Regions from separate parts of the Mycobacterium sp. E802 genome, predicted to be linked through region 3. Evidence: riboswitches for the same ligand, from Rfam matches in the RefSeq annotation. Region 3 holds a riboswitch; each other region holds the start of a gene.
The links. A riboswitch is a leader RNA that binds a small molecule or an ion and turns the genes downstream of it on or off. The one in region 3 is predicted to bind cobalamin.

Region 1: linked by a shared signal. The riboswitch ahead of A5699_RS03720 (PPE family protein) and the one ahead of A5699_RS04900 (iron ABC transporter permease) in region 3 are both predicted to bind cobalamin.
Region 2: linked by a shared signal. The riboswitch ahead of metE (5-methyltetrahydropteroyltriglutamate--homocysteine S-methyltransferase) and the one ahead of A5699_RS04900 (iron ABC transporter permease) in region 3 are both predicted to bind cobalamin.

Annotation. Positions count from the first base shown of each region.
Region 1 covers NZ_LZJD01000023.1:45,494-48,765, reverse strand. Annotated here, with positions in the region: gene A5699_RS03720 (PPE family protein) at 1-1,209, opposite strand, end outside; cobalamin riboswitch at 1,275-1,463, opposite strand; gene A5699_RS03715 (SDR family oxidoreductase) at 1,468-2,241, opposite strand; gene A5699_RS03710 (DUF899 family protein) at 2,395-3,093, shown strand; gene A5699_RS03705 (ATPase) at 3,090-3,272, shown strand, end outside.
Region 2 covers NZ_LZJD01000046.1:35,348-38,619, forward strand. Annotated here, with positions in the region: gene A5699_RS06580 (MspA family porin) at 1-401, opposite strand, end outside; gene A5699_RS06585 (hypothetical protein) at 385-789, shown strand; gene A5699_RS06590 (sensor domain-containing protein) at 1,006-1,581, shown strand; cobalamin riboswitch at 1,655-1,863, shown strand; gene metE (5-methyltetrahydropteroyltriglutamate--homocysteine S-methyltransferase) at 1,993-3,272, shown strand, end outside.
Region 3 covers NZ_LZJD01000033.1:10,373-13,644, reverse strand. Annotated here, with positions in the region: gene A5699_RS04905 (ABC transporter ATP-binding protein) at 1-707, opposite strand, end outside; gene A5699_RS04900 (iron ABC transporter permease) at 704-1,792, opposite strand; cobalamin riboswitch at 1,856-2,047, opposite strand; gene A5699_RS04895 (CAP domain-containing protein) at 2,163-2,642, shown strand; gene A5699_RS04890 (hypothetical protein) at 2,662-2,979, opposite strand; gene A5699_RS04885 (TrpB-like pyridoxal phosphate-dependent enzyme) at 3,155-3,272, opposite strand, start outside.

The DNA of each region.
Region 1 (3,272 bases), on a different contig from region 3:
TGCGGGTGCCGAGGCCACCGACGACGTGGGGGCGGGCGACGGCGCAGTCGGGGGCGCCGGGCTGGGCGTGAGGGCGAGCCCGACGGGCGGCGGTGCGGGCGGAGCCATCGGCACCACCGGAAGCGCGTTGTGCAGTCCCGCAAGTCCGGCCGCGCCGATGACACCTCCGGCCGTCAACACCGGCGCGGCGGCAACCGCTGCGGCCAACATCGGTAGCAGCGCGGGCAGGGCCGCGACGAGCACCGACTCCAGCAACGTCTTCACCAGGGCGATCGTGTCGGTGGTGAACGCCACGAACATCGCGCCGGCGCCGAAGAGCAACGTGTAGGCGATGGCCACCGGATTGCCCGAGGCAAACGCCAACCCGATATCCGCCGCGACGAACGCGGCGGTCTGTGACAGGTAGGCGACATACTGCGAGATGTCCATCGGATAGCCGAGCGCGAAGGCCAGGTTGAGCGGATGGAAGAAGCTCAACGGGTTGCCGGTCCACGGCAGATACGGATCGATCCCGGCGAATAGTTCCGAGAAGAACGGATCGTTGTTCAACGCCTGGATCAGTGGATCCAGGACCTGGTCGTAAAAGTCGGTGTAGCCGATCTGATCGAGCCAGTTCAGATAGTCGTCCTGCCGGTCCGGCGGCGCCTCGGAGGCCGACGTCAGGGAGAACGGCTTCAGAATCTCTGGTGCCGCAACGCTTTCCGGCGATGCCGCCACCGCCGAGGTGGCGACAGCGTCGTACACCTGCATCGCGGTGGCGGCCTGGATCCACATCCGCACGTAGTCCGCTTCGTTCAGGGCGATCGGGATGGTGTTTACGCCGAAGAAGTTGGTGCCCAGCAACACCGCGTGGGTGGCGTGGTTGGCGGCCAGTTCGCCCAGTGTCGGCATCGCGGCCAATGCCGTGGCGTAGGCGGCGGCCGCGGTTTCGTGTTGCGCTGCACGCGTTGCGCTTTCGGCGCTTTGTTGCGTCAGCCAGGCCAGGTAGGGCCCGTGGGCCGCCACATATGCTGTCGCACTTGGCCCTTCCCACGCGCCCGCCCCCACGTCGGCCAGCACCGCCGTCAACTCAGCGGCCACCTCGGCATATTCGGTGCTCAGGGCGGTCCACGCACCCGCGGCTGCGAGCAGCGATCCCGGCCCCGGTCCGGCGGACAACAGGCTGGACCAGACTTCGGGCGGCGAGGCCAGATAGATCGCGGCGGCCATCACTGACCGCCCCATGCTTCGAAGGACACGGGTCGTCGTCAGCTCTCTCGGGGTACTCCGCCCCGGGTAGCAGGATGCGATGACGCGAGTGTCCTGGCTCTCGGATCACAGCTCGCCTCGCCTTCCAGCTTGCGCCGTGGCAGTTGAGGGTCGCTCCCCGATGACAGTGGCGGGACCGCGCCGGATTCACACCGGCTTCCTACGTCGTCATCACCTAACCGGCGAATTATGGCACATCACAGCCGGTCCCGATTCGGGCTACTTCTGCGCGCGCCCGGCGCCCTTCTTGATCCGCGGGGCCAACTGCACGATCTCGGGCACCACGGTCGGGTTTTCGTAGGCGGTCGTCACGAGTGACACCAGGGTGTTGGCGACATCGCCCAGGGCCGACATCCGGGCGGGCAGCGCCCCTTGGGCCACCCACGTCCTGAGCAACTGGTCCAACAGGTCGCGGTCGGCGCCGCGCAGGATCTCGGTGTCCTCGGTGGGGCCGATGCCGACCCGCAGCAGCGACAGCTCCGGGTGCTCGATACGCCACGAATGCAGAATCTCGTCGAGGGCGGCCTTGCTTGCGCTGTACGCTGCCACACCCGCGCGCGGACGCCCGACGTCATAGCTGGAGGCCACCAGGACCACACCGTTTTCCGACAGCCGGGGCGCCGCGGCCCGCAACACGTTGTTGGCCCCGACGGTGTTGACGCTGAACGCGTGCAACCACGTGGCCACGTCGGTGTCCTCGATGTAGGCGAACGGGATCACTGTGCTGGTGAACACCACGGCATCCAGACCGCCCAGTGCGTCGGCGGCCTCGTTGACGACGCGGTTGATGGCCGCGGAGTCCTCGACGTCGAGCTCGAACGCGTCTCCGCCAGTGGCCTCGGCCAGGGAATTCAGCAGATCGATGCGTCGCGCCGCCACGGCGACCTTGGCGCCGCGTTCAGTGGCACTGATCGCAACCGCGTGGCCGATGCCCGACGAGGCACCGACGACGAGGAGACGCAGTCCGGCTGCGTCGGCTCGTTGGCTGCTCATTCTGGATCAACCTCCATGGTCCATCTCAAGACGTGTCTCAAGGTCTTAGGTCACCCTTCGCTCGTCGGACAGTACCGCGTGCGATGAGTTTCGGTCGCGCGGTGGGTCCACTTTGGAAGACCGAGTTTCACCCGACGGCAGTTAGGAGTCCCCATGACGACAGAGACGACGCGCGGAAAGCCTCCGATCGTCGACCAACAGACCTGGCGCAATGCACTCGACGAGCTACGGCGACGGGAGAAAGCAGCCACCCGCGAGTTGGACGCGATCGCCGCCGCACGGCGGCGGTTACCGATGGTCGAGTTGCCCGACTACACGCTGATCGGCGCAGACGGCCCGATACGCCTGGCCGACGTGTTCGATGGCCACTCCCAGCTGATCACCTACCACCACATGTGGACCGACGGTGCCGAATGGCAGTGCGGCGGCTGTACCGGTTTCACCTCGCAGTTCACCCGCCTGGACTTCCTGGACAACTACGACGCCCGTTTCGTCATCGTCACCAACGGCCCGATCGAGGAAGCGCTGGCCTACCGCGACAAGGTCGGCAACCGCATGGATTGGTACTCGTCGTCGGAGAGTTCTTTCGGTACCGACGTCGACGCCCCACCCAACGGCGGCTTTGCCGTCAACGTCTTCCTGCGCGACGGCAGCACCGTCTACCGCACCTGGCACACCAACGGCCGCGGCACCGAACAACTCAGCCACACCTTCGCCCTGATCGACCTGCTGCCCTACGGCCGTCAGGAGGAATGGCTGGATTCACCGGAAGGATGGCCGTCGCAGCCCACATACTCGGGCTGGCTGGACAGCCCCGACATCGCCCGAATCTACGGAAAGGACCACGTATGACCGCGTCATCAGACACCCGTGAGCGCTACGTCGTCACCCGCACCGTCCCGGCCTCCCCGGCCCAGGTGTTCGCCGTCCTGGCCGACCCGGCCCGCCACTGTGACACAGAGCCTGGTGACTGGGTGCGGGACGCAGTCGATCCCGCGCCGATCACCGCGACCGGCCAGATCTTCGCGATC
Region 2 (3,272 bases), on a different contig from region 3:
GAACCCGACGTGCTCAGGCCGATCGAGCCGATGAGGCGGACCTGGCCCAGTTCGATACCGCAACCGATCTGGTAGCCGGTATCCAGTGTGCCGCCGGACAGAGTGGTGGACCCGCCACCGGTGACGGTGCCGGTGAACGTGCCGGCCACGAGGTATTCGCGAGAGGATGCGGCGGTGGTCAGCGGTGCCACCGGCAGCTGGCTCTCGTCTTTCGCAGCGACGGTGAGCTTCCACCCGTCGGGCGTCGTGACGACACCGGGCTCCGCGGATGCGACGAGACCGTTGTCCGGCGGGGGGCCGGCGTCGGCGACCGGTGCTCCAGGGCCGGCTGCGCCCGAGTTGCCTCCGGTGGCGGCCGGTGTGCCGGCCCCGGGTCCGGTATCGGTGCCGGTCGCGACCACGGATGATCCTGGCGTACCTGCGGTTACGGCCTGCTCGACGTTCGCCAACGCGCTCGATTCGGCGTCGACGTTCTACGGCGATTTCGCGGATTCGATCGAAGGCGTGGAGCGCCCCGACTACGGGGACCCGACCATCAGCACGACGAACACCAGTGGCCGGACCGCGCTGCGCGAAGCCGCCGCATCGGCGATGAGTGCCGCGGGAACACCTGGGCTTTCCCCGGACATCGCCAACCCGATGCGGTCCTGGTCGTTCGGCGCCACCAAGCTGCTCCTGAAGATGGGGCTGCGCACCGGTGGTCAATCTCTGAATGACACCGCCACCCAGCTCAACACCGATGCCACCAACGCACAGATGGCTTGTGCCGCTGCGGGCACCCACGCCTGACGGCGAATCGAATCACGTTGTCCTGATCAGGTTCTGGCGGGACGCGCCGGCATTCACCACCTTGGAAACTCACCCACCCCGATGCGCGGCGACCCGTGCCGTCAGTAAAGGACTGCCGTGATCCGGCTTGCGATTTCGTTGCTCACGCTCGTACTGCTGGCAACCAGTTGTGCCGGCGGCGGCGACAAGCCTCAGGGGCCGCCGAAGGATGTGCCCATGTCCGCGCTCGAGGGGCTGCTGCTGAGCACCGACGAGGTCAACTCCCTGATGGGGACCGACGGGATGACGGCGCACCCGCCGGTCACCGCGATGAGTGATCATCGCAACCTGCTGCCCAACCTGAATTGCCTCGGTGCCTGGCAGGTGAACGAGTCCGCCATCTACGGGGACCACTGGACCGCGATGCGCCAGGTACTGCTTCGAGCACCGGACAACGACAATTGGGACAACCTGTTGGTGCAGTCGGTGGTGATCTTCCCGACCCCGCAGGACGCCAAGGACTTTCTGGATCAGTCCGCCGATCGCTGGTCGAAGTGCACCGACCACAAGGTGAACATCACGCTCAACGGTGAACCGTTGCCCAAGTGGAAGAGCGGCCAGCTCACCAAGACCGACGACGAGCTCACCCTGCCCTTCACCCGCGTCAACGGGGATCAGACCAGGGATTGCCAGCGGGCGCTCGGCGTGGCCGCCAATCTCGTCATGGACGTGCAGGCATGCAAGCCGGCAGGCTCGTCGGTAACCCAGGCAGCCGATGTGGTGGACAAGATCAAGGCCGCGATGCCGCGCTGATCGCTACCCGCCGGGGTGAGGCGGGTAGTCTGGCCCGCGCAGCTGGTTTGCCGGTGCCGGGGTGTTTGCGGTGCCGACATCGAACGACGCAGGCTGATTGAGATGCGACGTGAGAGGGAACCCGGTGAGAATCCGGGACTGTCCCGCAGCGGTATGCAGGAACGACCGCCGTCATCAGCACTGGCACGCAGGCAACTGCAGCTGGGAAGCGACGGCCAGTAGGAGCACGGTTTCCGTGCGTGCCTGTGAGTCCGAAGACCTGCCAGCCGTACCGGGCGCGCCGCGTCCGGTGGTTCATCGCCTCGCGGAATGGGCAGTGGCCGAACGCCGTTCACCCATGGCGGGGTGGCTGAGTTCGGTTCGACGTCTCCTGGCGGTGGCCATCCCCGTCGCACGTTGAAGGACGTCGTCATGAGCACAACTGCAGTACCCTTCACCGCCACCATCCTGGGTTCTCCCCGCATCGGACCCAACCGTGAACTCAAGCGCGCCGTCGAGAAGTACTGGGCCGGTCGTATCGACCGTGCCGAACTCGAGGCCGTGGCGGCAACGCTGCGCCGGGACACCTGGGAGTCACTGGCGGCGGCCGGACTGGACTCGGTCCCGGTCAACACGTTCTCCTACTACGACCAGATGCTCGACACCGCAGTGCTGGTCGGCGCACTCCCGCCGCGTGTGACCGCTGTCGCCGACGACCTGGACCGCTATTTCGCCGCGGCCCGGGGCGGTACCTATGACGGCGAAGAGATCGTCCCCTTGGAGATGACCAAGTGGTTCGACACCAACTACCACTACATCGTGCCCGAGATCGGCCAGGAGACCACCTTCGCCCTCAACCCGGCCAAAGTGCTGGGGGAGTTGGAAGAGGCACGTGCACAGGGGATTCCGGCGCGCCCGGTGCTTGTTGGTCCCATCACCTTCCTGGCCCTGTCCAAGTCCGTCGATGGAGCGGGAGCGCCGCTGGCCCGTCTCGATGACCTCGTCGATGTCTATGCCGAACTGCTGGGACGGTTGGCAGACAAGGGAATCGAGTGGGTCCAGGTCGATGAGCCGGTGTTGGTGACCGACATTGTCGACAATGCGGCCGACATCGCCGAGCGGACCTACGCCCATCTCGCCGGACTGACCAAACGGCCGGCTGTCTTCGTCGCGACCTACTTCGGTGAGCTGACCGACGCGTTGCCCGCATTGGCTCGTACCCCGATCGAGGCCATCGGCGTCGATCTGGTTGCCGGAACCAGCGCCGCGCTGGCCGCAGTGCCGGAGCTCGCCGACAAGCTCCTGGTGGCGGGTGTGGTCGACGGCCGCAATATCTGGCGCACCGACCTCGAGGCCGCACTGGGCACCCTGTCCGTGCTGACGGGGTCTGTGGCGGCGATAGCAGTTTCCACGTCATGCTCGACACTGCACGTGCCTTACACCCTTGACGCCGAGAGCGATCTGGACGCGGCGCTTCGCAGCTGGCTGGCCTTCGGCTTCGAGAAGGTCACCGAAGTGGTGGCACTGGCTCGTGGTCTCAAGAACGGTCGCGAGGCCATTTCTGGCGAGATCGCTGCGTCCAACGCCGCCATCGAGTCGCGCAAGTCTGATCCGCGACTCGACAACGGCGAAGTCCGGGCCCGGATCTCGGAGATCGTCGCTTCGGGCGCCAAGCGTGGGCCGGCTGATCAACGTCGCGTCGCTCAGCAGGA
Region 3 (3,272 bases):
AACACCTCAGACAGCAGCTCGGGATCGAGCACCTCAGTAGGCGGTCCGTGCGCGACGAGCCCACCGGCAGCGACGACGGCGACCGCGTCGAAATGCCTCAGCACCAAATCCAAATCGTGCATGGCAGCGATGACCGTGCATTCGAGGGTGTCGAGAACCCTCATGAATCTCAGCTGCCATGCCGCGTCGAGATGATTGGTCGGTTCATCGAGCACCAGCACCGACGTCTGTTGGGCCAACGCGCGCGCGAGCACGACACGATGACGTTCACCACCGGAGAGTTCCGCGCAGGACCGGTTTCCCCAACCGCTCAGACCGACCGCCATCAGCGCGTCCTCGACGATGTCGTGCTCCTCACCCGCACCCGTCGACGACCACGGATTCCGGTACGGCGTCCGGCCAAGCCGGACCGCCTCGGTGACGGTCAGCTCGCCCGAGGGCCGCTCTTCCTGCCCGACGACGGCGACGGTGCGCGCCCGGCGCCGCGCGGGCATCCGATACACATCCTCCCCGTCGACCTGGATCGTTCCGGCCCGCGGAGCCTGCAGACCCGACAGCGCCCGCAGCAGGGTGGTCTTGCCGGCGCCGTTGGGTCCGACCACGGCCAGTCGGGTGCCGGCGGGAACGACCAGATCCACCCCGGACACCACGGTTCTCCCGCCGCGGCGACACACGACGGCATGCGCGCTGACCGTCGCGGCACTCACGTGCTGCTGCCGAATTCGTAGCGGCGACGGCCCATCAGGAACAGAAACACCGGCGCCCCGATCAGTCCGGTGACGATACCCAGGGGCATCTCCCGGGGTGCGGCCAGTTCACGGGAGATCACGTCGACCCACACCAGAAACAGCGCTCCGCCGAAGACCGTCACCGGCAGCATCGCGCGATGAGTGGCGCCCACGACGAGCCGCGCCGCGTGCGGCACGATGAGCCCGACGAACCCGATCCCACCGGCGACGGCGACCAGCACGCCGGCGAGCACCGCCTGCGCCACGAACAGGGCGTTGCGCAAGGCCCGTACCGGCACACCGAGCGACGTGGCGGTGTCGGAGCCGGCGGCGTAAGCGTCGAGCCACGAATGGATCAGCAACGCCCCGATCAGCGAGACCAGGACGATGACACCGGCGATCGGCACTTTCGCCCACGTCGCTCCGGCGACACTGCCGAGCAACCAGAACATGACGCTCTCGGCGGCATGCGGGTCACCGGTGGTGAATACCAGCAACGACGACAACGCCATGAATGCCGAGGACAGCACGACACCTGACAGGATCAGGCGAAGGGCGCTCAGTCCGCCCTGGGCGCGTGCGACGGCGTACACGGTGAGGGTGGCGACCAACGCGCCCAGCAGCGCCCCTCCGGACAACGCCCATACCCCCAACGCCGAGAGCACCCCGAGGGTCATCACCGACGTTGCGCCGACGGCGGCACCTGCGGACACCCCCAGCAGATACGGCTCGGCCAGCGGGTTGCGGACCAAGGCCTGCATCAGCGCGCCGGCTAACGCCAGACCCGCGCCCACGATCGCGGCCAGCATCGAACGCGGCAGGCGCAGATCCCAGACGATGACGTCGTAGGCCGAGTCGACCTCGATCCCGGCGATGACGCGGCCGATCACGGTGCGCCACACCTCGCCGATCGGGATGTCCTCCGCGCCGAAGGCGACCGAGACCACGATGCTCGCCAAAGTGAGTCCCGCGAGAATCGCGGTGAGCGGCGGGGCCGGAACGCGTCGTACGGTGGGAGCCGGTGCCCTGACCCCCGCAAGGGTTGCCTTCGGGGGCACGGTCATGGGAGGCCGGTGGATCGACACGCCTTGCCTTCGTCTGCCGGGGTATCTGTGCGCGAGATACACGTGGACTCAACCGAGGACGGCAGGTATTCGGACTTGGGATCATCCGAACTCGACGCCTTCCCAGAAGACCGCGAGGTGTTCCAGTGGCTTGTGCCGAGTCCGTCTCCCATACCGCTGCGCGCCAGTCCCGGATTCTCACCGGGTTCCCTGGCATCCGTTGGCACGGATGCGACCGACCTCGTCGAGGACACTACCAAGCCCCGGTCAGCAGACGGAATGGCCCGATTTCGACCATCGTGGGAAAACCCGTCGTAGGCTGTTTGCTACAGCAATAGCACTGCAACCCCTCTCTCCAGAGGCAACTACTATGACGAAACGCAGAATCGTCGCGGTCTCCTCGGAATGCACTGCGACTCTCATCGTCCTCGGTGCCGCTGCTGTCGTCGGGCCACCCGCGCGCGCAGACGATTTCGGGACTGCCTTACAAAGCCGCGTCGGCCAGCTTCGCCAGACCTGTCCGGGTCTCAGCGGCGAACCGAGCTTGAGGTTGGCAGCGCAACGGCACGCCGATGACATGCTGATGACCGGCGTGGGCGGCCATACAGGTTCCGATGGCTCTTCACCGCAAGCCCGTATCGCGGATGCGGGCTACAACGCCGGGTACACGGGTGAAATCGTGTACTGGGGTACCGGATCGGCAGCCAGTGTGGCCGCAGCGCTCGACGCGTGGATGAACAGTCCCCCGCACCGGGACGTCATCCTGAATTGCAGCTACACCGCAGTCGGCTTTGCGACAGCCATGGACAGCAACAAGATGACTGTGGTGGGTGACTTCGCGGGAGCATAAGCCGGGGTCGGTCGTCCACTCAGCGGCTGCACATCAGGTCGACATACGCGGTGGTGTAGCGCACGAGGTTGTTCACATTGCCCACCGGTCCGCGTTGCACCCAGGAGTGCTTGACGTCAGTGCCCTGGCGCACCGCCGTCACGGTGCACTGATCCATCGGCGCATTTCCGACCTTGTTGAGAATGACTTTGAAACCTTGGGCTTCCAGATCGCTGATCGTCGCTTGGGCCGAGGTCTGCCCTGTCGGTGCCGCCACCGCCGGCGCGGATGACGCGAGAGCCAAACCTGCCGCAGCCGAGGCGACGGCAACGATCTTCACGAACGTATTTTTCGTCATCTGAGCCCCTTTCGGCCGATCACCAGCCGCTCCGTGTGGGTGCGGCGTATAGGTCCAGGCTAGAGACGAATACGGCTGGTGGCCGGAACTCATACCCAACGCATAATTAGCTGCAGCACAAGCTCATAGACGCTTCACATCGAATTCAGACACAACGGCCGACAACGGTGACAGCTCAGAAATTGCCGTCCAGGAATTCGGCATACGCCGGCAGGTCGAGTTGGCCGTGTCCGGAGAGCCCGATCACCACAACCTGTTCGGCTGAGTTGTCGGCCACGTGCGCCGCGGCGGCG